4 regions of the uncultured Vagococcus sp. genome follow, and region 2 is predicted to be linked to each of the others. Evidence: predicted binding sites of a transcription regulator. Region 2 holds the regulator's gene; each other region holds the start of a gene.
What was found. The regulator LexA, encoded in region 2, represses DNA repair genes until DNA is damaged. The targets are predictions, from matches to a motif close to CNAACANNTGTTNG.
Positions count from the first base shown of each region.

Region 1: the regulator LexA is predicted to act here: its motif matches at 3,688-3,701, upstream of recX (recombination regulator RecX).
Region 3: the regulator LexA is predicted to act here: its motif matches at 3,599-3,612, upstream of dinB (DNA polymerase IV).
Region 4: the regulator LexA is predicted to act here: its motif matches at 1,455-1,468, upstream of RWN13_RS03045 (Y-family DNA polymerase).

Region 1 covers NZ_CAUQJB010000002.1:289,341-295,089, reverse strand. Annotated here, with positions in the region: gene RWN13_RS03230 (serine hydrolase domain-containing protein) at 1-1,255, opposite strand, end outside; gene RWN13_RS03225 (DUF1307 domain-containing protein) at 1,644-2,117, shown strand; gene rlmD (23S rRNA (uracil(1939)-C(5))-methyltransferase RlmD) at 2,159-3,538, opposite strand; gene recX (recombination regulator RecX) at 3,819-4,619, shown strand; gene mutY (A/G-specific adenine glycosylase) at 4,609-5,749, shown strand, end outside.
Region 2 covers NZ_CAUQJB010000048.1:19,282-25,030, forward strand. Annotated here, with positions in the region: gene RWN13_RS22260 (L,D-transpeptidase) at 1-467, shown strand, start outside; gene RWN13_RS22265 (helix-turn-helix transcriptional regulator) at 593-1,486, shown strand; gene RWN13_RS22270 (hypothetical protein) at 1,549-1,752, opposite strand; gene lexA (transcriptional repressor LexA) at 1,956-2,576, opposite strand; gene RWN13_RS22280 (DUF896 family protein) at 2,821-3,069, shown strand; gene tkt (transketolase) at 3,228-5,225, shown strand.
Region 3 covers NZ_CAUQJB010000053.1:7,439-13,187, reverse strand. Annotated here, with positions in the region: gene catA (type A chloramphenicol O-acetyltransferase) at 333-986, opposite strand; gene RWN13_RS22810 (putative sulfate exporter family transporter) at 1,155-2,177, opposite strand; gene dinB (DNA polymerase IV) at 2,462-3,568, opposite strand; gene udk (uridine kinase) at 4,246-4,878, opposite strand; gene fosX (FosX/FosE/FosI family fosfomycin resistance hydrolase) at 4,983-5,381, opposite strand; gene RWN13_RS22790 (16S rRNA pseudouridine(516) synthase) at 5,374-5,749, opposite strand, start outside.
Region 4 covers NZ_CAUQJB010000002.1:241,458-247,206, reverse strand. Annotated here, with positions in the region: gene RWN13_RS03050 (hypothetical protein) at 1-112, opposite strand, end outside; gene RWN13_RS03045 (Y-family DNA polymerase) at 109-1,410, opposite strand; gene RWN13_RS03040 (DUF1827 family protein) at 1,615-1,926, opposite strand; gene RWN13_RS03035 (AAA family ATPase) at 2,260-4,473, opposite strand; gene RWN13_RS03030 (hypothetical protein) at 4,864-5,052, shown strand; gene RWN13_RS03025 (phosphocarrier protein HPr) at 5,233-5,499, shown strand; gene ptsP (phosphoenolpyruvate--protein phosphotransferase) at 5,499-5,749, shown strand, end outside.

The sequences.
Region 1 (5,749 bases), on a different contig from region 2:
ACTTGAAGATTTCTTTTGTCAGATTGGCATTCGCTGACTTAGGGTAGATATAGTTGCTAAATGTTATGATGCCAGTGCTACCATCTGGGGAGAACGCGAGGGTGGGTTCAAATCCAACAAGAACACCATGTCCGTTTATTGATTGTTCATTATGATAAAAACCAGCAGCGTAAGTGTAGTCAAAAGCCAATTTTGGACGGGTCCAGAGTTCGGTTAAACTATTTTTGGTGATCAGTTTGCCATCTAGCAAGGCTTGGATAAAGGTAAACATGTCTCCTGTTGAGGAGTAAGCATTGCCAGTGCCTGTTTCGGAGGCAAAGGTACTGTCTGCTGTTTTAATTGGGTTAAGGTATGGGTCGCTTTTACTGTCAGATGAAACCGCATGTTTAGGATTGGCATAAAAATTTTGATAAAATCCAGTCTGTTGCAGGTTCAATTTAGTGATTATTTGGGAAGTGAAATAATCCTGATAGGATTGCCCCGAAAGTTGCCGAATAATACCTGCTAATAAGGTGTAATTGACTGGTGAATAATTCCATTTTGTTAAAGGTGAGTACGTGGCATTATTAAGGGCGTAGTTTATTGTATCTTCTTCTGATCCGCTTTGAGAATTGAATCCTTTGATCTGAAGTCCAGAGGTCATATTTAGTAATGACTTAATTGTAATCTGATTGCTGTTAGGAATATTTGGATAAAAATTAGAAAGGGGGGTATCCATCGTGAGCAACCCATTTTCAATCAAGGTCATAATCAAAACGGCAGTATAAGCTTTTTGGACAGAGGCAATCATAAATTCAGTAGTGGGATCATTTAATCGTTCCTCAGATTTATCGGCATAGCCGTAACCTTTTTCTAAGACAATCTGATTATTTTTGATGACGAGAACTGAACCAATAAAACCTGTGTCACTAATTTTACGTTCAATTTGTTTTGTTAAGTCAGGAAATTGGTCACCCTTGTTGGTTTGTCCGAAAACCATTCGAGGTTTTTTTTTCTCTTCTTCTTGGAGCTGTTGGGTATTTAAATCAATTTTTTTTTGTAAGTCTGTATTCTGTTCGGTTAATATAGCGATTTGTTGTTCATACTTCGTGAGTTTTTTTTCAGTGGTTTTAGCTAATTGTGGTTCGTAGTAAAAGTGATAAAAACTGAAGACCGCTACACTGCCTAATAGGAGGCCGAAGAAGAAAAAGAAACGAATATATCGTCGTTGTCGTTTTCGTTGTAATTTCATTTGTTGTTTTCGCTTGTTTTCCATAAAAGCCCCCTGTAAAGCTAAAAATCTTTCTTTTAAAATAAAATTGAATGTCCGATAGCTAATTGGTGTGTTATAGATTAGTTATATCACTTCTGAGATTAAAGATAAACACTTTTCAGCTATCCTTACAAAGACGTAAGATTTGGGTGGATCAAGATTATCAGCTCATGTCTGGTGTTAATGGATTGTGTAATTTATTTAATAAATTTATCTAAAAAGAAAAACGAGATAACTTATCGTTCACTTTTAACAAATTAAGTGTTATTAAACTTAAAATGATTAATTTATGAATAAAATGATAATTCTATGTATTTATAAATGATAATGTGATATCATTAAAGGGGCCTTTTTAAAAGGTTAATAATAGAAAATGAGTGAATGGCTTATTATGAGTGAAAAAAATAATATAAAAATGTTTGGTTTTATTTGCATGATATGGATGATGATAAGTTTAGCTGGGTGTGCCAAGGAACAATCGGCGACTTATTTAATAGATGAAGAAGACATAAAAACTGAAGTGACACTTAAAGCTAAGGGGGATGAAGTTTATCAGCAAGTTGCTACTAGTCGCTTAACCTATGATAATTTAGCGGTGTTAGATGAAAAAGAGGCTAAATTAAAAATGGCTGAACGTTCTTCCTTATATAAAGGAGTGGCGGGTGTTGAATACGGAGTCAGCTATAGCAATGAAGTGGTAGTTGAAACGGTCACGATTGATTACCAAGAGGTGGAGTGGAGTGAGTTAGCTGAAGTAGAAGGTTTTTTTATTAGCTCAAGCGAAATAAAAAATGGTATCAGTTTTAAAGGAACTACGGAATTGTTGGAATCTTCGGGAGCTCAAAAAATAAAGAGTGATTCCTAGTAAAAGAGAGTGAAACAGAGGTTACTCTGTTCCACTCTCTTTTATGCTTTAAGGGTTAATTTAGCAACGACCTCTGCCCGGGCAGTTTGTGGAAACATATCCACGGATTGTAGATAGTCAACCGTATATTTTCGTGTTAGTTTGACTAAATCACGAGCCAAGGTAGAAGGGTTACAGGAAACGTAAACTAGTTTTTTACTTGGATAACGTAAAAGAGCTTGGATGAGGGTTTCATCTAAACCTGTTCGTGGTGGATCAACGACGATGCCGTCAGGTTTAAAGCCATTTGTGAACCAGTGTGGCAATAGCTCTTCAGCGGTGCCTACTTCATAGCGACTGTTTGTGATGCCTAAACGTTCGGCATTGCGACGAGCATCGTCGATAGCTGCTGGAATGGTATCCATACCACGAACTCGGCTAACTTGCTTGGCTAGGCTTAAGCCGATGGTACCGACGCCGCAATAAGCATCAACAATCGTATCCGTTGGCTGCACATCAAGGGCTTTTCGTGCTTCTTCATAAAGAATAGCGGTTTGTTCAGGGTTTAGTTGGAAGAAGGCTCTTGGTGACAGGTCGAAAACTAAATCACCTAAGTGTTCCTCAATGCTTTCTTTTCCCCAAAGGTGTAGGGTCTCGTCTCCCATGACAAGAGAAGTCTTTTTTTGTTGAATATTTTGCATAATGGAGACAACTTCTGGTATGGCTTCGGTCAATTCAGCGATCAAGGCCTGTTTTTTTGGTAGTTTAGGGCTATTGGTGATAAAAACAAGTTGCACTTCTTTGGTGGCGATGCCCACACGAATCATGATTGTTTTAACAATCCCACTATTTTTTTGTTCGTCATAGATCGGTATGCCATATTTATTTAGTAAGGCGACTATTTTATTGAGGGTGGTCATGGTTGCGGGTTGTTGAACCAAACAGTCGTCAATGGCAACTAATTGATGAGAGTCTGCTTGATACAGGCCCGCTTCAGTTGTTCCCTCATGATTTTGGCGTACTTGGAACTGTAATTTGTTTCGGTAATGCCAGGGAGTTTCCATACCAAGGGTAGGCAATAGTGTGTAGTCTTGATAATCAGCTGGTTTGTATTTAGCCATAGCTTGTTTAACTACGTCTTTTTTGAAATCCAACTGCGACTCATACTCTAAGTGTTGCAACTGGCAACCACCACATTCGTCGTAAACTCGACATGGCGGAGTGACACGATCTGGCGCTGCTTTGTTTATTTGGATTAGACTAGCTTCAACGAAACGAGGCATCACCTTCGTGACCTCTGCTGTGATGGTTTCGCTTGGCAAGGCACCAGGGACAAAGACGATGGTTTTTTTGAAATAACCAATGCCTTCACCGTTAATGCCTAAACGTTTGATTGGCAAGGTCAGTGTTTGCCCTAGTTGGATATTATGATTTGTTTCCATTTGGATCACCTTTTTCATTATTGTTTCAGCTTATTTATTTTAGCACAGAATCAGCTGAAAAGCTGTTGAAGTTGAAGAAGGCATGATTTTCTGAGACATTCCTAAGAGTTGTTTAGGATTAAACTTGAGAAATATGTTAAACTGTGAAGAGAACGTTTGTTTGTTTTAGTGGCAGTCCAGTTATTCTTAGCAAGGGATTAATTCTTGTTAGTCAATTGTTTGTAGAGAGAAAACCACTAGTTAAAATAGAAGCTGTATAATAAATAAGGGGTTGAAGACGATGGAAACCATCAAAAGTATTTCGAAAGAAAAAAATAATCAGTATAAGGTCTGGCTTGAAGCAGGTGGCTCTTTTTATGTGTCAGAGGATGTGTTAGTACGACAACGGCTCTTAAAGGGAATGGAAATTAGCGACGAAGTGATAGCTACAGCTAAAAAAGAAAGCCAGTTGGATCATGGTTATCAAATGGCGTTAAACTATTTGAGTTATCAATTGCGCTCGCAAAAGGAACTGGAAGATTATTTAAAGGGGCGTGAAATTGATTGGCAGAGTATTACTGAAATCATTAAGCGCCTTGAAGATCTTAAACTCATCGATGATGTGATGTATGGGGAAAGTTATGTTAGAACCCAGATGAGAACGTCTGATAAAGGACCTAGTGTGGTACGTCAGCAATTGAAACGCCGTGGTATTAAAGAGGACGTCATTGAAGAAGTTCAGCAACTATATACCGAGGAAGAGCAGATTAGAGTAGCCCTTGAAGTGGCTACAAAAGCTGCTAGGAAATATGCGCGAAACAGTCATTATGAGCGTCTGCAAAAAATCAGACAATACTTGATGACAAAAGGCTTTAACGGGGACATTATCACGGCGACACTGGAAACTTTATCGATCGAAAAAGATGAAGAAGAGGAAGAAAATCTTTTAGAAATTCAGGGGGATAAGTTATGGCGAAAAAATCAGCGTTTTGATGCCAAGAAACGGAAACAAAAAGTAACACAGTCCTTGTACCAAAAAGGCTTCAGTTTTGATATAATTAATGCCTATATTAGTCAGAAAGAGATGGAAGATGAAGAGTAAAAGTGAGATACCAGATGTTCGCTTGAAGCAGCTGGTTGTTAAATGGAATGAAAAAAAGATTGCTGATTTTCAAGCAGATTTTTTGAATTGGTATGAACAGGAACGCCGTTTGTTACCTTGGCGGGAGAATCAAAATCCTTACCGAATTTGGGTGTCGGAAATCATGTTGCAACAAACTCAGGTAGTCACAGTGATTCCTTTCTTTTATCGGTTTATGGAATGGTTTCCAACTATTAAAGCCTTGGCAGAGGCGCCAGAGGAACGCTTGTTAAAAGCTTGGGAAGGTCTAGGCTACTATTCACGGGTTCGCAATATGCAAGTTGCGGCGCAACAGGTCATGGAAAATTTTGATGGCGAGATGCCTAAAACGATTGAAGAGATTAGCACGTTAAAAGGGATTGGGCCATATACGGCAGGTGCGATTGCTAGCATTGCCTTTGATTTGCCAGAACCGGCGATTGATGGTAATGTGATGCGAGTTTTTAGTCGATTGTTTGAACTGGATGATGATATTGCCAAACCAGCTAGTCGGAAAACCTTTGATTATGTAGTTCGCAAGGTGATTTCCCATAAAGATCCCAGCAGTTTTAATCAGGCAATTATGGATTTGGGGTCAGGAACTTGTACGCCAACTAGTCCTAAATGTGAGAGTTGTCCCCTTAAAGTCTATTGCGGAGCCTATCAAGCAGGGACTATGACGAACTATCCGGTAAAAAGCAAAAAAGTTAAGAGCCGTCCTGTTTATTATTTAGCGCAGGTTGTACGCAATCAGTCTGGGGCTTATTTGGTAGGTCAACGTCCAGACAAAGGTCTTTTAGCTAATTTATGGACGTTTCCGTTAGTGGAAGTTTCAGGAGACGAATACGGAGAGATGCGTGGTCAATGGCAAGATTATCAACAAAGCCAGGAGTCTCAAGTTCGCTTGGATCTAGTGGCTGAAGATTCCCTTGATTTAAGGCAATGGGTCGAAAATAACCGTCAAGATACTGATGTCATTTGGCAAAAACAACCTTTAGGCGAGGTAACCCATGTCTTTAGTCATTTAAAGTGGCATATTTTAGTTACTTATGGGGTGACGAAAGGCTCTGCTTATGAACTAAAGGACAAAGAGCGCTGGTTGATGCCTGAGG
Region 2 (5,749 bases):
CCGAAACAAAACCAGAAGATGATAAAGACTTGTGGAAAAAGCCAACAGGCGGTGATTATCCAGAGTTGACCTCAGAGACTGACTTGCGAATCGTCGCAAATGTGACTGACCAACGGATTTATTTCTATGATAAGGATCAACTGATTTATACGATGATTACATCGTCAGGCCTAGCAGATGACGAAAATGCCACACCCTTAGGAGATTTTGAAATACAAGAGATTCGAGGGGAAAGTTTCTTTAATGGCGAACTAGGGGAAGGTGCCCTGAACTATGTCTCATTTAAAGATTACGGGGTGTATTTATTCCATAGTGTGCCAGTTAATGAGAAATTGGAAGTCAATGTAGCCGAAGCAGAAAAATTAGGAGAGCGGGCCTCTCACGGCTGTTTCCGCTTATCGATGCCTGACTCAAAATGGTTTTATGATCATGTGATGGCTGGAACGCCAGTTAAAGTGACGGAATAAGGTTGAAAAGGTAATAAGAGGCAGATGCAACTATCCGTTGCGTCTGTTTTTTTTATTTGCATTCGAGTGTTGCTGGACTTTCAATTCAAAAGTGAGCTACAATTTAGGTAAAGGAGAGTGAGGAGATGTTAATGACTATTGGTCAGCACCTGCGTATGTTAAGGGAAAGAGATGGCTTAACCCAAGAAGACGTTGGCAATCAGTTGAATGTTTCTCGCCAAGTTATTTCAAAGTGGGAACTGGAAAAAAGTTTACCAGATTTAAAGCAAATTGCGTCACTGGCGGAATTGTATCAGATAAGCTTGGATGAACTTATTTTAGGAAGAAAAACTGATTCTTCAGAAAACAACTATCAACAATTAGAACAAGAGTGGCAACGGCAGGCAAATGCCCTTCCGCGAATCACCTTAGAAGACTATTGGATGAAGGGGCCCAATCTACAACTGACTCACTTGGGCAAGCGTAGCCAGCTTCAAATGACGTTGACAGACGCCTTAGGAAGTGGACAGGTCATCGGCACTGTTTTTCTAGTAGCAGGGGCGTACTTTCCCAGTAATACGATTGGTAATAATGGTCCTAAATGCCAAATTGAACTGACACAAGAAGGCCTCACGTTAAGTGAGTTTAATACCTTTTTTATCGGCTGGCGACGTTGGCCAAAAAAGGTGCCGAAAATCAGGTCACTGTTGTATCAAGAGATTAAGACTGTGGTAATTGGCGTTGAACGGCGGACAGGAAAAAATTGGGGGCTAAATGCTAATGGCCAGCCATCCTTTTCATTGCTGATAGACGTTTATTTAATCAGCGGTGAGCATTGGCAATTTAGCTGTGCATCTCTAAATTTAGCCCCAAAATTATTAGAATATTTTTGTGAAAACGGGGTTACGGTCAATGATCTCTTTAGACTAGCAGAATTATTTAATAATAGTCAGATCAGTGAGCCATCTAACTATCTTAAAGAAAATTTTGAGGGATTAATACCAGCGACCTACCGAGCTAAATATGATCAGACGCTATAAAAAAAGCTCTTCAGTTGGACGTTAGGGGGATAACGTTCCATCCGAAGAGTCTTTTTAATCAATTAACGGCGATAGCTATAAGCCCGATCGCTTTGGTAATGCTGTTTACGAGTGTGGCGGCGGTAACTTCTTTCATCCCAAACCATGAACCACAAGAAAAATAAAGGCGTGACGATTAATAGTGCAGTTTTAACTCCTAGAGACCCTAAACAAATACCAATAACTAATATAAAAAATACTAAGCCGATTCTACGAATTCCTACCATTTATATCACCTCTTATAATTTATGCGAACGTTTGTTCTTTTCTTTATTATACAAACAAATGTTCGCTTTGTAAAGTGGAAAGTATAAAAAGTTTTAAAAAAAGCAAAAATCTTTCATATGAGGGAATGTGACTGACGTAGAAGAGGGAACATCAACATTTATCGAAAAAAAACAATCAGCTAGTCGACTGATTGTTTTGCTTCTTATATATGGTTGCGATACAGGCCAACTACTTTCCCTAAGATGGACACATTCGGTAAAATAATCGGTTCTAAACTATCATTTTCCGGTTGTAAGCGGAAGTGATCTTTTTCTTTGTAAAATCTTTTGCAAGTTGCTTCGTCTTCATCGGTCATAGCGATGACTATTTCCCCGTTAGAAGCAGATGCTTGCTTTTTAACAATGACTTGATCGCCATCTAGTATGCCAGCGTTAATCATACTTTCACCACGAATGGTCAACATAAAGAGATTATTGTCTTCATTTTTTAGATTAGGTGGAATAGGAAAGAAATCCAGTGCTTCTTCGACGGCTAGAATAGGTTCACCAGCAGTAACTGTTCCTAGTATTGGAATAGTTGTGGGCCGAATGCCAATCATATCTAACCCGATTTGAGTTAATTCAATGGCGCGAGGTTTAGTAGGATCTCGCTGCAATAGTCCTTTTTTCTCGAGTCTGGACAAATGACCGTGAACGGTTGAGGTTGAAGATAAGTTAACGGCTGTTCCGATTTCTCTGACCGTCGGTGGGTAGCCTTTTGCTTCGACTTGACTATGAATGTATTTTAAAATTTCAGATTGTCGTGTTTCTTGTGCTTTTGCCATACTGATACCTCCTTAAGGCAGATTTAGTATTAAATTGAGTTTAGCATAAAACAAGCAAAAAATCAAACAGATGTTCGCTTGTTTCCATAGAAAAGTTAAATTTCATTTTAGTAGTGCCAATTATTTGAAAATCTCGATGAAAAGACAGGTTATTTAGTTGTTTTTTGAATTGAAATAGTCTAGTATTAAAGGCGTTGGCGTACCAAAAAAGGTAATCGCTTAGAAATTTCTTGGAGGGACTTACATGTTATCTAAAGACAAATTGGATCGAATCAATGAATTAGCTAAAAAAGCCAAAGCAGAAGGCTTATCTTTAAATGAACAAAAGGAACAAAAAATATTAAGAGAAGAATATCTTGAAAAATTCCGTGGTGGCATGCGCAATCATATTGAAGGAATGAAAGTAGTGGATCAGGAAGGCAATGATGTAACACCTGATAAGTTAAAAGATATTCAAAAAGAAAAAGGCTTGCATAATCGCCACGAAGACTAATGATAGGGACTTTTAAGGTTGTTTAGACAGCCCTAATAGTCCTTTTTTTGATAAAAAAAGCAAAACGATTTCATTTTTCAATTGCAATTTGGCTGAACAAAAGGTAAAATAACCCTATAAAGGTAAAAAAAACCTAAAATAGCAGGAGGATGATTATGTTGTTCGACAAAATCGATGAGTTAGGCGTTAATTCAATCCGTACCCTAAGTATGGACGCGATTCAGAAAGCAAATTCGGGACACCCAGGATTACCAATGGGGGCTGCGCCAATGGCCTATGCCCTTTGGACGAAACATTTAAAAATCAACCCAAGTACGTCACGCAACTGGGTAGACCGTGATCGGTTTATTTTATCCGCAGGTCATGGTTCAGCCATGTTATACAGCTTATTACACTTGGCGGGCTACGATGTCACCACTAATGACCTAGAAAATTTCCGTCAATGGAGCAGCCGGACACCAGGGCATCCAGAAGTTCATCACACAGATGGCGTAGAAGCCACAACTGGACCACTTGGCCAAGGTATTGCCATGAGTGTCGGCTTCGCTATGGCAGAAGCTCATTTAGCCGCTACTTACAACCAACCAAACTTTAAGATTGTGGATCATCACACTTATTCAATCTGTGGCGATGGCGATTTAATGGAAGGTATTTCTCAAGAAGCTATTTCAATGGCCGGTCACATGAAGCTGGATAAATTAATCGTTTTATACGATTCCAATGATATTTCTCTTGATGGCCCTCTGGACAAGAGCTTTAGCGAAGATGTTAAAGGTCGCTTTGAAGCCACTGGTTGGCAACATATTTTGGTGAAAGATGGAACTGATTTAGCAGCCATTTCTCAAGCGATTTATGAAGCCAAAGCTGAAACAAGCAAACCGACAATTATTGAAGTGAAAACTGTTATCGGTTTTGGTGCGCCAAATGCTGGTACCAATAAAGTTCACGGAGCACCGTTGGGAGCTGAAGGCATTGAAGTGGCTAAAAAAGCCTATGGATGGGATTACCCGGCCTTTACCGTACCAGAAGAAGTCAAGGACCGCTTTAAACAAGAAATCAATGAGAAAGGTGAAAAAGCTGAAGCTGCGTGGAACGAATTGTTTGCTGCCTATCAAGCTGAGTATCCAGAATTAGCTCAACAATTCCTAGACGCTTACGCGGGTAAATTGCCAGACAATTGGGATGCGGAAATGCCAACCTATGATGTTTCTGACGATGCCTTAGCCAGTCGTGTCACCAGTAAAGACATGATTCAAGCATTGGCTAAAACTGTGCCAAGTTTCTGGGGTGGATCAGCTGACTTAAGCTCATCAAACAACACGATGATTGCTGGCGAAAAAGATTTTGAACCGGGTCAATACGAAGGTCGCAATATCTGGTTTGGTGTCCGTGAGTTTGCTATGACAGCAGCGATGAACGGGATTGCTTTACACGGTGGGACGCGAATTTATGGTGGAACATTCTTTGTTTTCGTGGATTACATGCGTCCAGCTATCCGTTTGGCAGCTATTCAAAACGCACCTGTTACATATGTCTTAACCCATGATTCAATAGCCGTTGGGGAAGACGGCCCAACTCACGAGCCAATCGAACAATTGTCAAGCTTACGTGGCATGCCAAACGTTTCCTTATTGCGTCCAGCTGACGGCAATGAAGTCCGTGCCGCTTGGAAACTAGCCATGGCTTCAACGGATCATCCGACGGTCTTAGCCTTGACCCGCCAAAACTTGCCTGTGTTAGAAGGGACAAAAGAATTGGCAGAAGTTGGTCTAGCAAAAGGAGCTTACGTTCTATCACCGGCTAAAAAAGATACACCTGATGGCATTTTAATTGCCACTGGTTCAGAAGTGGCGTTAGCTGTGGCTGCTCAAAAAGATTTAGCAGCAGCAGGTAAAGATGTCTCAGTAGTCTCAATGCCAAGTATGGATTTATTTGAAAAACAAGAGGCTGCTTACAAAGAAAGCGTCTTGCCAAAAGCTGTCACAAAACGTGTCGCCGTGGAAATGGGCGCTAGCTTTGGCTGGGAACGTTATGTTGGTTTTGATGGCGCAACAGTCACCGTTGATCGCTTTGGTGCCAGCGCACCTGCACCAACTGTGTTAGCAGAATATGGCTTTACCACAGAAAATGTTGTTAAGACATTTAATAACTTATAAACTTTAAAATGGAACTGGCTAGGAGAAATCTTAGTCAGTTTTTTTGATTAAAGAGTTTCCACGTGAAATTTTTTGATAAAGTGATTTTGGGGGATCAAACATCAGTTGATTCTAATTGTTTCCAGCAAGCTAAATGAAATAGGTGAAAAATTTAGGATAATGGCCATGTTAAAACATTCATTAAGGATTATCGATTTAAGTGATTACGGTTAACCGGGAAGTTAGCTGATTGCAGGTGTGTAATCTGGAAGAGTGTACGTCCTGTTTAAGCTGAAAAATACCTCTAACTCATGCTTTTTATTTTTTTGTTTATAGAGATTGGGAAATAAAGAAATGAAAAGGTATCTATATCGCTGTTTTGCTGGTTATCTTTGAACGATAGTATTTAAAAACTGCAAAAAAAGCATGAGTTAGCCTGTTTTACAAAAACGATTACCTATGTCACAATAAAACTAAAATGATTAGATACTATCGTCCCAATTTAGATTAGCATAATAACATTATTTTTACATGGAAAGAAACGA
Region 3 (5,749 bases), on a different contig from region 2:
GCAAACCGGCATCTTCATCAGCCTCCCCCTTACGACGCCTTATTTACAGCTACATTTAGACATGATTTTTTTCAACGAACTAGTAAGACTTATTTTTCGAGGTTATTCTTTGATATCTTTCGCCACCAATCACTTTAAACTATAAAACGTGCCTGTCTCTATTTAGAAAAAAACTCTCACAGTCAACCTTCGCCGTCTGTGAGAGTCATGATTATTTAGTTAGGTCTGACTCTTGACTATTTTTGACGATTAACAACCTATCAATAAACTACCGTTCCCGTGCAACTTAGATACTACCTTGATTGTCATTGACCTCTTAAGATACGCCTATTCTAATTAGTTAACTGATCAGCCAGTTCTGCTATGCACTTCTCCAAGCGTTCTAAAAACTGGGCAACATGATAGCCATCACAGACTGCATGATGCACTTGTATCGACAACGGCATCACTCGCCGATGATTATCCAGTTGATATTTACCCATGGTAAAGCTTGGGGCCAAGTAATCACCGATTTCCGGTAAGTTTAAGTTAAAACCAGTAAAACTAAACCAAGGAAAACTTGAGACATTAAAATGGTTGTCTGGTAATAGTGGCTTGGCAAACAGTGTCTGGCACTCACCGTAGGCTATCTCATCATTTTGATACTGTTGGTTAAAGTCTTGCCAATCTTCTCGATACTCCGTCCAAATTGCCGAAAATGTTTCCTGTTTTTGGTGAAAAATTGTATAACTTGGATGAAGCTCGTCCCAAATAACCAATTGTTTATCAACCATCCCCATGCGAAATTCTTCACTCTGATTAACAGCCTTAGCTAAGGCAAAAATCATCAGTGGGTAAAATTTTATCTGAGCCTTTTTGCTCGCCGCCACCACTCTCGTAACATCCAGTTCAACTGTCACACTGTAGGTACAAGGGACGGTATTTACATAATGCTCAAAATGCTCCTTTCTTTTCCACTTCTCTAATTCAATTACTTGATAAGTCATTGTAACGCCCTCCTGTTTTTTCATCAATTGTCTATAACAGAAGAGCTAATTTTCTTGTTTTTACCACCTATAACACGTCCTTCGTTTTTTATCATTATACCAGAGGTCTTGCCAAGTATTGCAAAAAAAGCACTACTTATGACAGTAGCACCTACATCGTTTTTACTTTTAACGATTAATCAATAAAAAGATTAAGACAATCGCTATGATGACTTGAGAAATACCTATAGCACCACCCAAAGCCATTGCTTTTGGTCCTTCTTTAATCAAATCGGCAAATTTAACTCGCATGCCAATCCCTGCTAAGGCGATAATTTCAAACTGACCACTAATGGTTTTAGCTGTTGTTGAAATAACTGGAGGTAAATTAACAAATGTGACGATTAAACATAAGGCAAAGAAGGCGGTAATAAACCAAGGCACGCTGATTTTTGATTTTGTTTTGGCATCCTTCGTCGGTTTAAAGAGCGATCCTTTATCAGATGTATTCATCCGTGAAAAGGAGATGGCGACTGCCACAATTAAGATAATTCGGATAATTTTAAAAATCGTCGCATATTGGGTGACTTCTTCCCCGACAATTTTTCCTGATGCGATCACTTGGCCGACTGATTGCAGTGTTCCGCCGATCATCGCACTGGTTGGCATTACTTCCTGATGATAAAGGATACTGGTTAAAAATGGCAAGACAACCATCAAGATTGTCCCAGTTAAATTAACGATGGTAATGGAAATCCCTTTGTCTTTCTCATCTGCCCCAATGATCGGGCTAACTGTTCCAATGGCCGATGAGCCGCAGACTGCATTACCTGCACTCATCAATAAGGAGAAACGGCGGTTGAAACCAAATAATTTCCCAAATTGATAGGCCACCAAAATGGTTAAAAACATCTGACAAACAATAAATAACACGCCTTTAACGCCAACACTTGCTACGTCGGTCAAATTTAATGTTAATCCGGTCAACGCAATGGAATATTCAAGCAAGCGGCTTTCTGAAAATTTCACACCTAATGCCAAACTGTCTCTATTTAAAAGAGTATTCCCTAGTATAATTCCCAAAAGAATGGCAAATAATGACGCCCCTACTTTTGGGAAAAAATTGCCAATTACTTGTGATACTATCCCAATCAGCAAGCAGGCAAGAAAGCCTAATCCAATGCCTTTTATTTTTTTTAATGAGTCTTCCATAAATCACTCTCCTGTTATTTTATTTCTCTTTCTTATAGTGTATCATCGATTAACTATAATATGAAATTATAATTTATGATGAATGTATAATGTGTAATTATATGAGATATAAACATTACTGAAGACTGTTTTTGATTATTTCACTTAATAGCAATTAGTTATATACTGCTGGCGTGCACATAGTTGATCTACACTTTTGAATCACTCTATGTCACTTATCACTCAATTTAGGATAAGGTAAAAGACCTGTCACTCGCTTTAAACTAAAGCTGTAACAGGTCTTGCTATAATGGTAAGACAATATTTTCATAAGTTAAGGGATCCAAATTAGTAATGGTAATTCCCAGGAGTCGAATCCCTTGTTCGATTTCCCCCAATTCTTCCCAAATTAGATTAGCTTGGAAAAAGATATCTTCGCCTTGATTGACATACTCTGGAAGGGTTCTGCGTCTCGTAATGGTTTCATAATCAGTATTGCGGACTTTGAGGGCCACTGTCTTGCCGTGTTTTTGGTGTTTTTTTAAGGATCGAGCCACACTGTCCGCCAGTTCTCGCAATTGACTGATGACTTGTTCTTCACTGATTAGTGGTCTGCCAAAGGTGTTTTCCCGACCGATGGATTTCCGGACTCGATTGGGTTCTACTGGTGAATCATGAATGCCACGAACTTTACGGTAAAGGGAGTACCCCATTTTACCAAACTCTTGAATCAAACTCATCTCGTTTTGCTGGTACAAATCATCGCCGGTAAAGATGCCTAACTCATGCATTCGAGGGACGGTCTTTTTACCGACGCCGTGGAACTTTTCGATGGGCAAGCTACGTAAAAAAGCTTCCGCATCGTCGGGTAAAATAACTGTGAGGCCTCGTGGTTTTTGAAAATCTGAAGCTAGTTTGGCAATAAATTTATTGTAGCTTATCCCTGCTGAACAGGTGAGGTGTAATTCGCGCCATATGTCTAATTGAATCATACGAGCTATCCGAATGGCACTTTTACCTGCTATTTTATTTACAGTCACATCCAAATAGGCTTCATCGGAGGCAACTGGTTCAATCACATCGGTATAGCGATGAAAAATCTCATGAATTTGAGCAGAGATTTCCTGATAGTGGGCCATATTTCCTTGTACAAAGTTGGCTTCTGGGCAAAGTTCATAGGCTTTTTGGGCGCTCATAGCCGAATGAATGCCGAATTTGCGGGCTTCGTAATTGGCGGTGGTAACCACGCCTTTACCGCCAGTGTCTCGTGGATGGCGAGCAATGACCAAGGGTTTTCCCACTAATTCCGGATGATCGCGTTCTTCCACAGAGGCATAAAAGGCGTCCATATCCAAATGAATGATTTTTCGTGATGTGTCTTTCTTTAATGGGAATCGCATTTCCGTTGCCATTGACTCACCTCCTTGTCTCTTCATTATACTCGAACAAACGTTCCTTTGGCAACTGAGTGAGTTTGCTCCCTTGTTTCCTAAAAAAAGTTAACTATAATCGGGAGGCTGCTGAAAAACTCATAAAATATCAAAACAGAAAAATTTAGTTCCTAAAATAGATTGAAATAAGAGTTCCCATTAGGGATGAACCTTCATAGTTTATTAGTATCTACTATACTAGTGGGAAAAAAATCCGAATTTTCGGTTAAGAATATCCGGATTTGTTCAGCAACCACATAGTCGGTCATATTATTTATTTAATAACCCAATAAAAAAATATCCCATTAAGGTCGTTGTTATTTCTAATAGACACAACCATCGATATGACCACAAATAAGCATAAATACATAGTTATAATAAACACTCAAACTTAATGACACTCTTTACGAACACTTTCCATTGTGATATCCTTAACTTGCTATCAATACAACCTCTTACAAACGAACACTCTACCTTAGTATCCCCATAATTTGTTGGTAGCAAACAGACAGACATTTCCCATGTTTTGTCTATCTGTTTGTTAAAAAGTTCATTTAACCGTTATATTAAGAATTTAATAACTCAAATAAAAAACCAAGGCCCCTTGATCTAAAAGGCCTTTGGTTTTTTTCTATTTACTTCATTCTAAGTGTTATGTCTTATTTAATATCTAAAATACTGGCAATTTTCGTGGTCATCAAATCGATGGCCACTTGGTTTTCGCCGCCTTCTGGAATGATGATGTCGGCGTATTTTTTAGTTGGTTCGATAAATTGATGGAACATTGGTTTAACGACGGTTAGATACTGTTCAATAACTGAATCCAATGTCCGTCCTCGCTCTTCCATATCTCGCTTAATTCGGCGGATAATACGGATATCGTCTTCCGTATCCACATAGAGTTTAATGTCCATCAGGTCACGTAACCGCTCGTCTTCTAAAATGAGAATACCCTCGATAATAATCACTTCTTTTGGTTCCTGATGAACGACCTCTTTACTACGAGTATGGGCTTCATAGTCATAGACAGGTTTATCAATGGCCTTAAAGTTAATTAAATCTGTTAATTGTTGAATTAATAGATCTGTGTCAAAAGCAAAAGGATGATCGTAATTTGTGTTTAAGCGTTCTTCAAAACTTAACTCATCTTGGTTCTTGTAATACGAGTCTTGCTCAAATAATAAAATTGAGTGGTCTTTAAATTCGTTTAAAATGGCTTTACTGACGCTTGTTTTACCACTTCCAGACCCACCAGTTACGCCAATCACTATTGGCTTCCGTGCGATTTCCATTTTGCTTAATACCTCTTTCGTCATATGATTTCCTTTATCTATACTAATCTATATTTGGTTAGTATTCAATCATTTATTACTTAAATAATGATTTATTTTATTCCTCATCCATAGCGTGCCAGACGTTCTGCCAAGGTACCCGTGTGTAATTCGAAAAGGTGATGATCGAAATCGTAAAAATAGAGGGACTCCCCTTCGCCGCTTACTCGGCTTCGTTGTTCTTTGATGGTTAATCCTAGGGCTTTGATCTTCTTTACATAGCCAGGCAAGGCTTCCTTTGGCACCTTAAAGGCAATGTGGTTGTAGGTCTGCTCTTGTAAGGGCTCACCTTCCATAATCGCTATCCAAAGGTCTCCTACTAAAAAGAAGCGTTCTTTGGACAAAGAATAGGTCTTATTCCCACTGTCGTAGACCCGTTCAGCAGCGAATAGCTCTTCGAAAAACAAGCTGGCTTGATCTAAATCAGCTACGATAAAGGTCATATGACTAATGCCTTCAATCATTTCCCTCACTCCTCTCATTAAAATAGGCTTGTAAACGGGTCAGTTCCTCTGAGGTTAATGGGCGGTACTCCCCTGGGCTTAAGGCCTCATCCAATACCAAACTGCCCATGGTTAATCGTTTCAAATAGATGACTTTTTTCCCCACGGCTAAAAACATTTTTTTGACTTGATGAAATTTCCCTTCGGTAATGCTCAATAGCACCCGACTTTCAGCTTGACTGGCTGACAGGATTTCCAATCGTGCTGGTTGGCAAGTCACGCCGCCGTGAAAGGTGATACCGCGTTGAAAGGCTTGGACATCTGCCTCGGTGACCCCTTCGTTAACCACTGCTTCATACTGCTTAATGACTCCTTTTAAGGGTCCCAAT
Region 4 (5,749 bases), on a different contig from region 2:
GGATTTCTGTCAATTTGAGCTTTTCCATAATGGCTGTGTGCTCGGATAAATAGAAGCCAGCCCATTTTTTCATCCCTCGATCGTGATAATTATCAAAAAAATGTTCATTCATTGTAAGCCCTCCAGTCCGCCAGCATGACCACCGACTAAGCTACTGCGAGCAACAGCAGTGCCTCCAGGCATTAATGAATTTGCGTGAAGTAATGCGGTGTAGCCATATCTTTGTCGAATGGTATCGACTAAAGAATCTAATCGGTGGTTGATAAGCTGTTCTTCGGGGTCGTTGAAAAGATCTAATTGAATATCTGTGTGATAGACCAGTTTTGAATAGGAAAGGCCTAAATGACGAAGGGGTTGACCGCGCCAGTGCTTATGAAATAAGATCAAACAATAATTGGCTAACTCGAGGCTTTGATTTGTCATAGGGACTTTCATTTGGCGAGAAAAGTGCCGTTGACCATCTTGATCTTCATTGGCAAAACCGACAAAAAGATGAATACACTCGGTTTGACAATGATGTTTTCGCAAACGAGCAGCGACTTGATCAGCCATTTCCCGGATGACAACTTCAATATCTTCTCGTTTCGTATAGTCTTCCATCAAGACTTGGGAATTGTTGTAAGATTTTTCAACAGGGGTGTAACGCTCTGATAGCCGGCTTCGATCAATTCCCCAGGCGTGGGCCCATAACTGCTCACCTAGCATGCCGAGACGTTCCTTCATGCGATATTGATCGGTTTGAGCTAGCTCATAAATCGAGGTGATGCCCATTTTATGTAAGGTTTTAGCAGTTCGGTGTCCAACTCCCCACATATCGGTCATGGAAGAAATTTTCCAAAGGGTTTCTGGGACGTTTTCATAACGCCAGGTGGCGATAAAGTCCAGATTGTGCTTAGCTTCAATATCTAATGCCACTTTGGCAAGTAAGGGGTTATCGCCTATTCCAATCGTGCAGTAAAGTTTGGTTTCTGCTAAAATCGTGTCTTTAATCAGCTTTGCCACCTCGTAGACTGACTTGCCAAAGAGGTGGTAGCTTTCAGTTATATCAATAAAAAATTCATCGACTGAGTAACAGTAAAAATCTTCGTCGGCTGCGAAACGGCGGATGATTTCTGCAATGTCCATATTTTTTTTTATGTAGAGTGCCATCCGTGGTGGTACGATTTTCAAGTCAGGGTGATGAGGGACGTCAAATTTGCGTGTAACATTGGATATTCCTAAGCGTTCTTTGGCCGCTGGCGATGAGGCTAAAACTAATCCACCAGTATTTTCTGCGTTACTCATGACCACTAGCATGGTCTCAAGTGGTGGTAAGTTGCGCTCGACACATTCGATCGAGGCATAAAAACTTTTCATGTCAATGCATAAGATATCCCGCCGTGGCTCTTTATCATAGCGTCGATCATTCATATAAAAACCTCCATTCGTTCTAATCTGTCTCATCATCTATTATACGAACGTACGTTCTGAAAGTAAAGTGATAACACGTTTATTAATAATTTGGCAAATAGAGTGGAGACTAGTAAGGAGAGGATTGGGAATAAAAAAATGAATCAATAAAAGACGAGAAATTAGTGATTTCTCGTCTTTTGTTGACTCATAATAATGGTTGGTTTAGGCTTCTACTGCTTTTTCCGTTTTCGAAGGTATAGGAATTGAAATTTCTACAATTCCATCTAGTTTGATGATACTTAGAGAATCTTTGTCATTAGGGTCCTTTACAAGGCGTCTCAGGACGGTTTCTACTTCATCTTTTTTGATATTGCGCTGTTTATTTGTGATTAGAATTTCTTTATGAGTAGGGGCTTCGGTATAAATGACGGAAGATTTCCCAAGGGTAAATACTTTAATAAAATTCGCATCGGTATTTTCTAATTGCTTATTAACTAAATCGGGATAACTATTGGTTACGTCAATCAGTTTCATGTCTCTCACCTCACATATTCAATTTACAATCGGAACACTTAAGGTTAAGCTTTCTGATTTTATAAGATTGTCTTAAAGATAGTATAACGCTTTTGTGACAATAATTCAAAGATATCTGCTTCTTTTTTTTATAAAAAAAGCGCTTTTTTTATGATTAGATTAGAATTATTATTAATTAATCCTAAAGTTTGGGAAGTTTGTGATGTTAAACATTCTATAAGTGGGAGTTGTTTAAGGTAGCGGGAGACGAAATCACGAAATGAGACGTTATCAAAAAACCGAAGGGGCAAATATAGAGAGAGTTGCCCCTTCGGTTTCGTTTATAATTAGTTGTTAATTAGGTACATCTTCTGTAATCACGATGGCTTCTTCTTGAAGAACAGCAATCGTTCCATTCTCATCAATGACAGCCTGTAATTGTTTGACTGTTGGGTGGTCCAAGTAAAACTCGGCAATGTTATCTTCCAGTTGTTCTTGAATCACTCGACGGAGAGGGCGAGCGCCCATGGCTGGATCATAACCCAAGTCAACTAATTTTTCTTTAACAGCTTGAGTTACATCGATGTGAAGGTGTTGATCGGCGAGCATGCTATTAACATCGTTTAACATTAAGTCAACAATAGTTAAGAGACTTTCTTTTGTTAATGGTTGGAATTCGATAATACCGTCAAAACGGTTAAGGAATTCCGGTTTGAAATATTGATCTAAACGATCAAGGATAGCGCGCGATTTGTCTTCGCGGCTTGCACCAAAGCCCACGTTTGCTTCCACGTTGCTTGTTCCCGCGTTACTGGTCATGATAATCAAGGTATCTTTGAAGCTGACTGTTCGACCTTGAGAGTCTGTTAAACGACCATCTTCGAGAATTTGCAAGAACATGTGTAAGACATCCGGATGGGCTTTTTCCACTTCGTCTAACAAGATTAGACTGTAAGGATTACGGCGAACTTGTTCGGTTAATTGTCCGGCTTCGTCATAACCAACGTAGCCTGGAGGGGCACCGATTAATTTGGCCACACTGTGTTTTTCCATAAATTCGCTCATATCGAAACGAATCATGGTTTCATCGGAGCCAAACATTTCTAAAGCTAATTGTTTGGCCAACTCTGTTTTACCGACGCCTGTAGGTCCAACGAAGAGGAACGAACCAATTGGACGATTCTTTTTGTTTAAGCCTACACGGTTGCGGCGAATTGCTTTGGCGACTTTGTCAACGGCTTCGTTTTGGCCAATGACGTGTTGTCGTAAATCTTCTGCTAAACTCTTCAACTGTGTTTGTTCTTTTTCTTTTAATTCACCGACAGGAATTCCTGTTTGCATTTCAACAACTTTTTCCATGTCTTTTTCTGTGACGATTGGCATATCTTCATCACTGACTTGTTTTTCTTTGAGGGCAGTTAGTTTAGCCACTTGGTCGCGGTAATAAGCTGCTTTTTCATAGTCTTCTTCAACTGAAGCGACTTGTTTTTGTTTTTCGGCTTCTTGCAGACGTTCTTCCAAGACTTTGGGATCCATTGTTTGAATCGTCAAGTTCTTTTTAGAGCCAGTTTCATCTAATAAATCGATGGCTTTGTCAGGTAGGAAGCGGTCTTGAATGTAACGACTGGACAAGGTAACGGCACTGTTAATAGCTTCCTCTGTATACTTAACGTGGTGATAGTCTTCATAACGTTTTTGAATACCTTGTAGAATTTTAATTGTTTCTTCTTGAGTTGGTTCATTGACTTGGACAGGCTGTAACCGACGTTCCAGAGCTGCATCTTTTTCAATAATCCGATACTCATTCAAGGTTGTTGCGCCGACCATTTGCAATTCACCACGTGCTAAAGCCGGTTTTAAAATATTACCAGCATCCATGTTACCATCTCCAGCACTGCCGGCTCCAACTAGCTCATGAACTTCATCGATAAAGAGGATGATTCGTTTATCATTTTGTACTTCTGACATTAGTTGCTGCATCCGTTCTTCAAATTGACCGCGAATACCTGTGCCTTGAACTAAGGAGACCACGTCTAATTGAATGACTTCTTTGTCTGCTAGTTTTTGTGGAATATCGCCACTGGCAATCATTAAAGCCAAGCCTTCAGCAACGGCTGTTTTACCCACACCAGGTTCCCCAATAAGCACGGGATTATTTTTTGTTCGGCGATTAAGGATTTCAATTACTCGAGTAATTTCTTTGTCACGTCCAATCACTGGATCAATTTTCCCAGCTCGTGCCTGCTCTGTAAGATTTAGTCCATACTCATCTAAGAGCGTTCGTTTACCGTTTTGTGGTCCCCGTGGTGGTAATCCGCCACCGCCTTGTTGAGGTGTTAAACGGTTGGCTTCTTGTGTTCCCATTTGTTGTGATAGGGCGCGGAACCAATCGTCGATTGAACTAAATCCATAGGGATCTTGGTTGTTTGCCATTTTATGTTGTCCTTGTTGTTGTGCTTTTAATTCTTGATAACAACTTTGGCAATAGTCTAATTGTTTTCTTTCGCCACCGACATTTGCATAGAGATGAATGGAGGCTTCATTTTTTTGACATTTTTGACATAGCATATCTTGCTCACATCCTTTGATTAATAGTCTGACTAAACCTGATCTTAATTTGTGAGTTCTTTAGTTCCTCAGATTTAGCGGGTTAAAATAAGGTTGACCTATTTTGACCTTTGTTTTAATTATAACATTTTTTAGAGGACAATCAAGAAATGTGATTCGATTTTAAAAAAAAGTCGGTGCAGTCCGATAGCTAGCCAAACTCTATGATTAAAATTGAGGTAAGTCTATGGCAAGAAATTCTGATTATCGATAGTAATTTTGCTTATAAATCAAAGGGATCTGTGCTAAACTAGTAGGTGTAGTCGAAACTCTTTGGTAGCGTTAATCAGTCTCATTTTAGTTGTAGGTTAAGGAATCTATCGTTTTTTATGAGATGGGGAGGTGAAAAATATGATTGTAAATCCTTATGAAGAACAGTTGAAGCAGTTAGTTGTCGGGGAGCTTCAGGAAATTATTGTGGAACAGGCAGATTTTCTCGTTTTTCGTGAGGCATGGCTAGCTCACCCTCAGAGAAAAGAGATAGTTGGGGAAGCTGGTTTGAATGGTCGAATTGTTTACAGATTTCTGAAAGAAATGTAAAAATATGAAAATAATACGTGAAACTTCGTCAAAGAATATAAAAATGTTGTAACTATGCCAAAAAAATGGTAATCTTTACAATTGAAAGGGTAAATAATTAAAGTTCTTATTTTAGTCCATGAAAGGCTTTAAGTAAAACCCTCGATTAAACAAAAACATACTCAAAGGAGAACGATTCTTATGGAAAAAAAAGATTTTCACATTGTAGCTGATACAGGGATTCACGCGCGTCCTGCAACTTTACTGGTTCAAACTGCTAGCAAATTTAACTCTGATATTAACTTAGAGTATAAAGGCAAATCAGTAAACTTGAAATCAATTATGGGTGTTATGTCTCTTGGTGTAGGCCAAGGCGCTGACGTCACTATTTCAATTGAAGGTGCTGACGAAACTGAAGCTTTGGCAGCTATTGTTGAAACAATGACAAAAGAAGGCTTGTCTGAATAATGGCAGAAATGTTAAAAGGGATTGCGGCAAGTGATGGTGTTGCGATTGCAAAGGCATATTTGTTGATGCAGCCTGATTTGTCATTTTCCAAAAAGACAGTTGAAGATTCTGACGGTGAGTTAGCTCGTTTAAAAGAGGCTTTGGCTAAATCAACAGAAGAATTGCAAGCAATTCGTAATAAAGCAGCTGAAACATTAGGTGAGGAAGAAGCGCAAGTTTTTGATGCTCATTTAATGGTGTTGTCTGATCC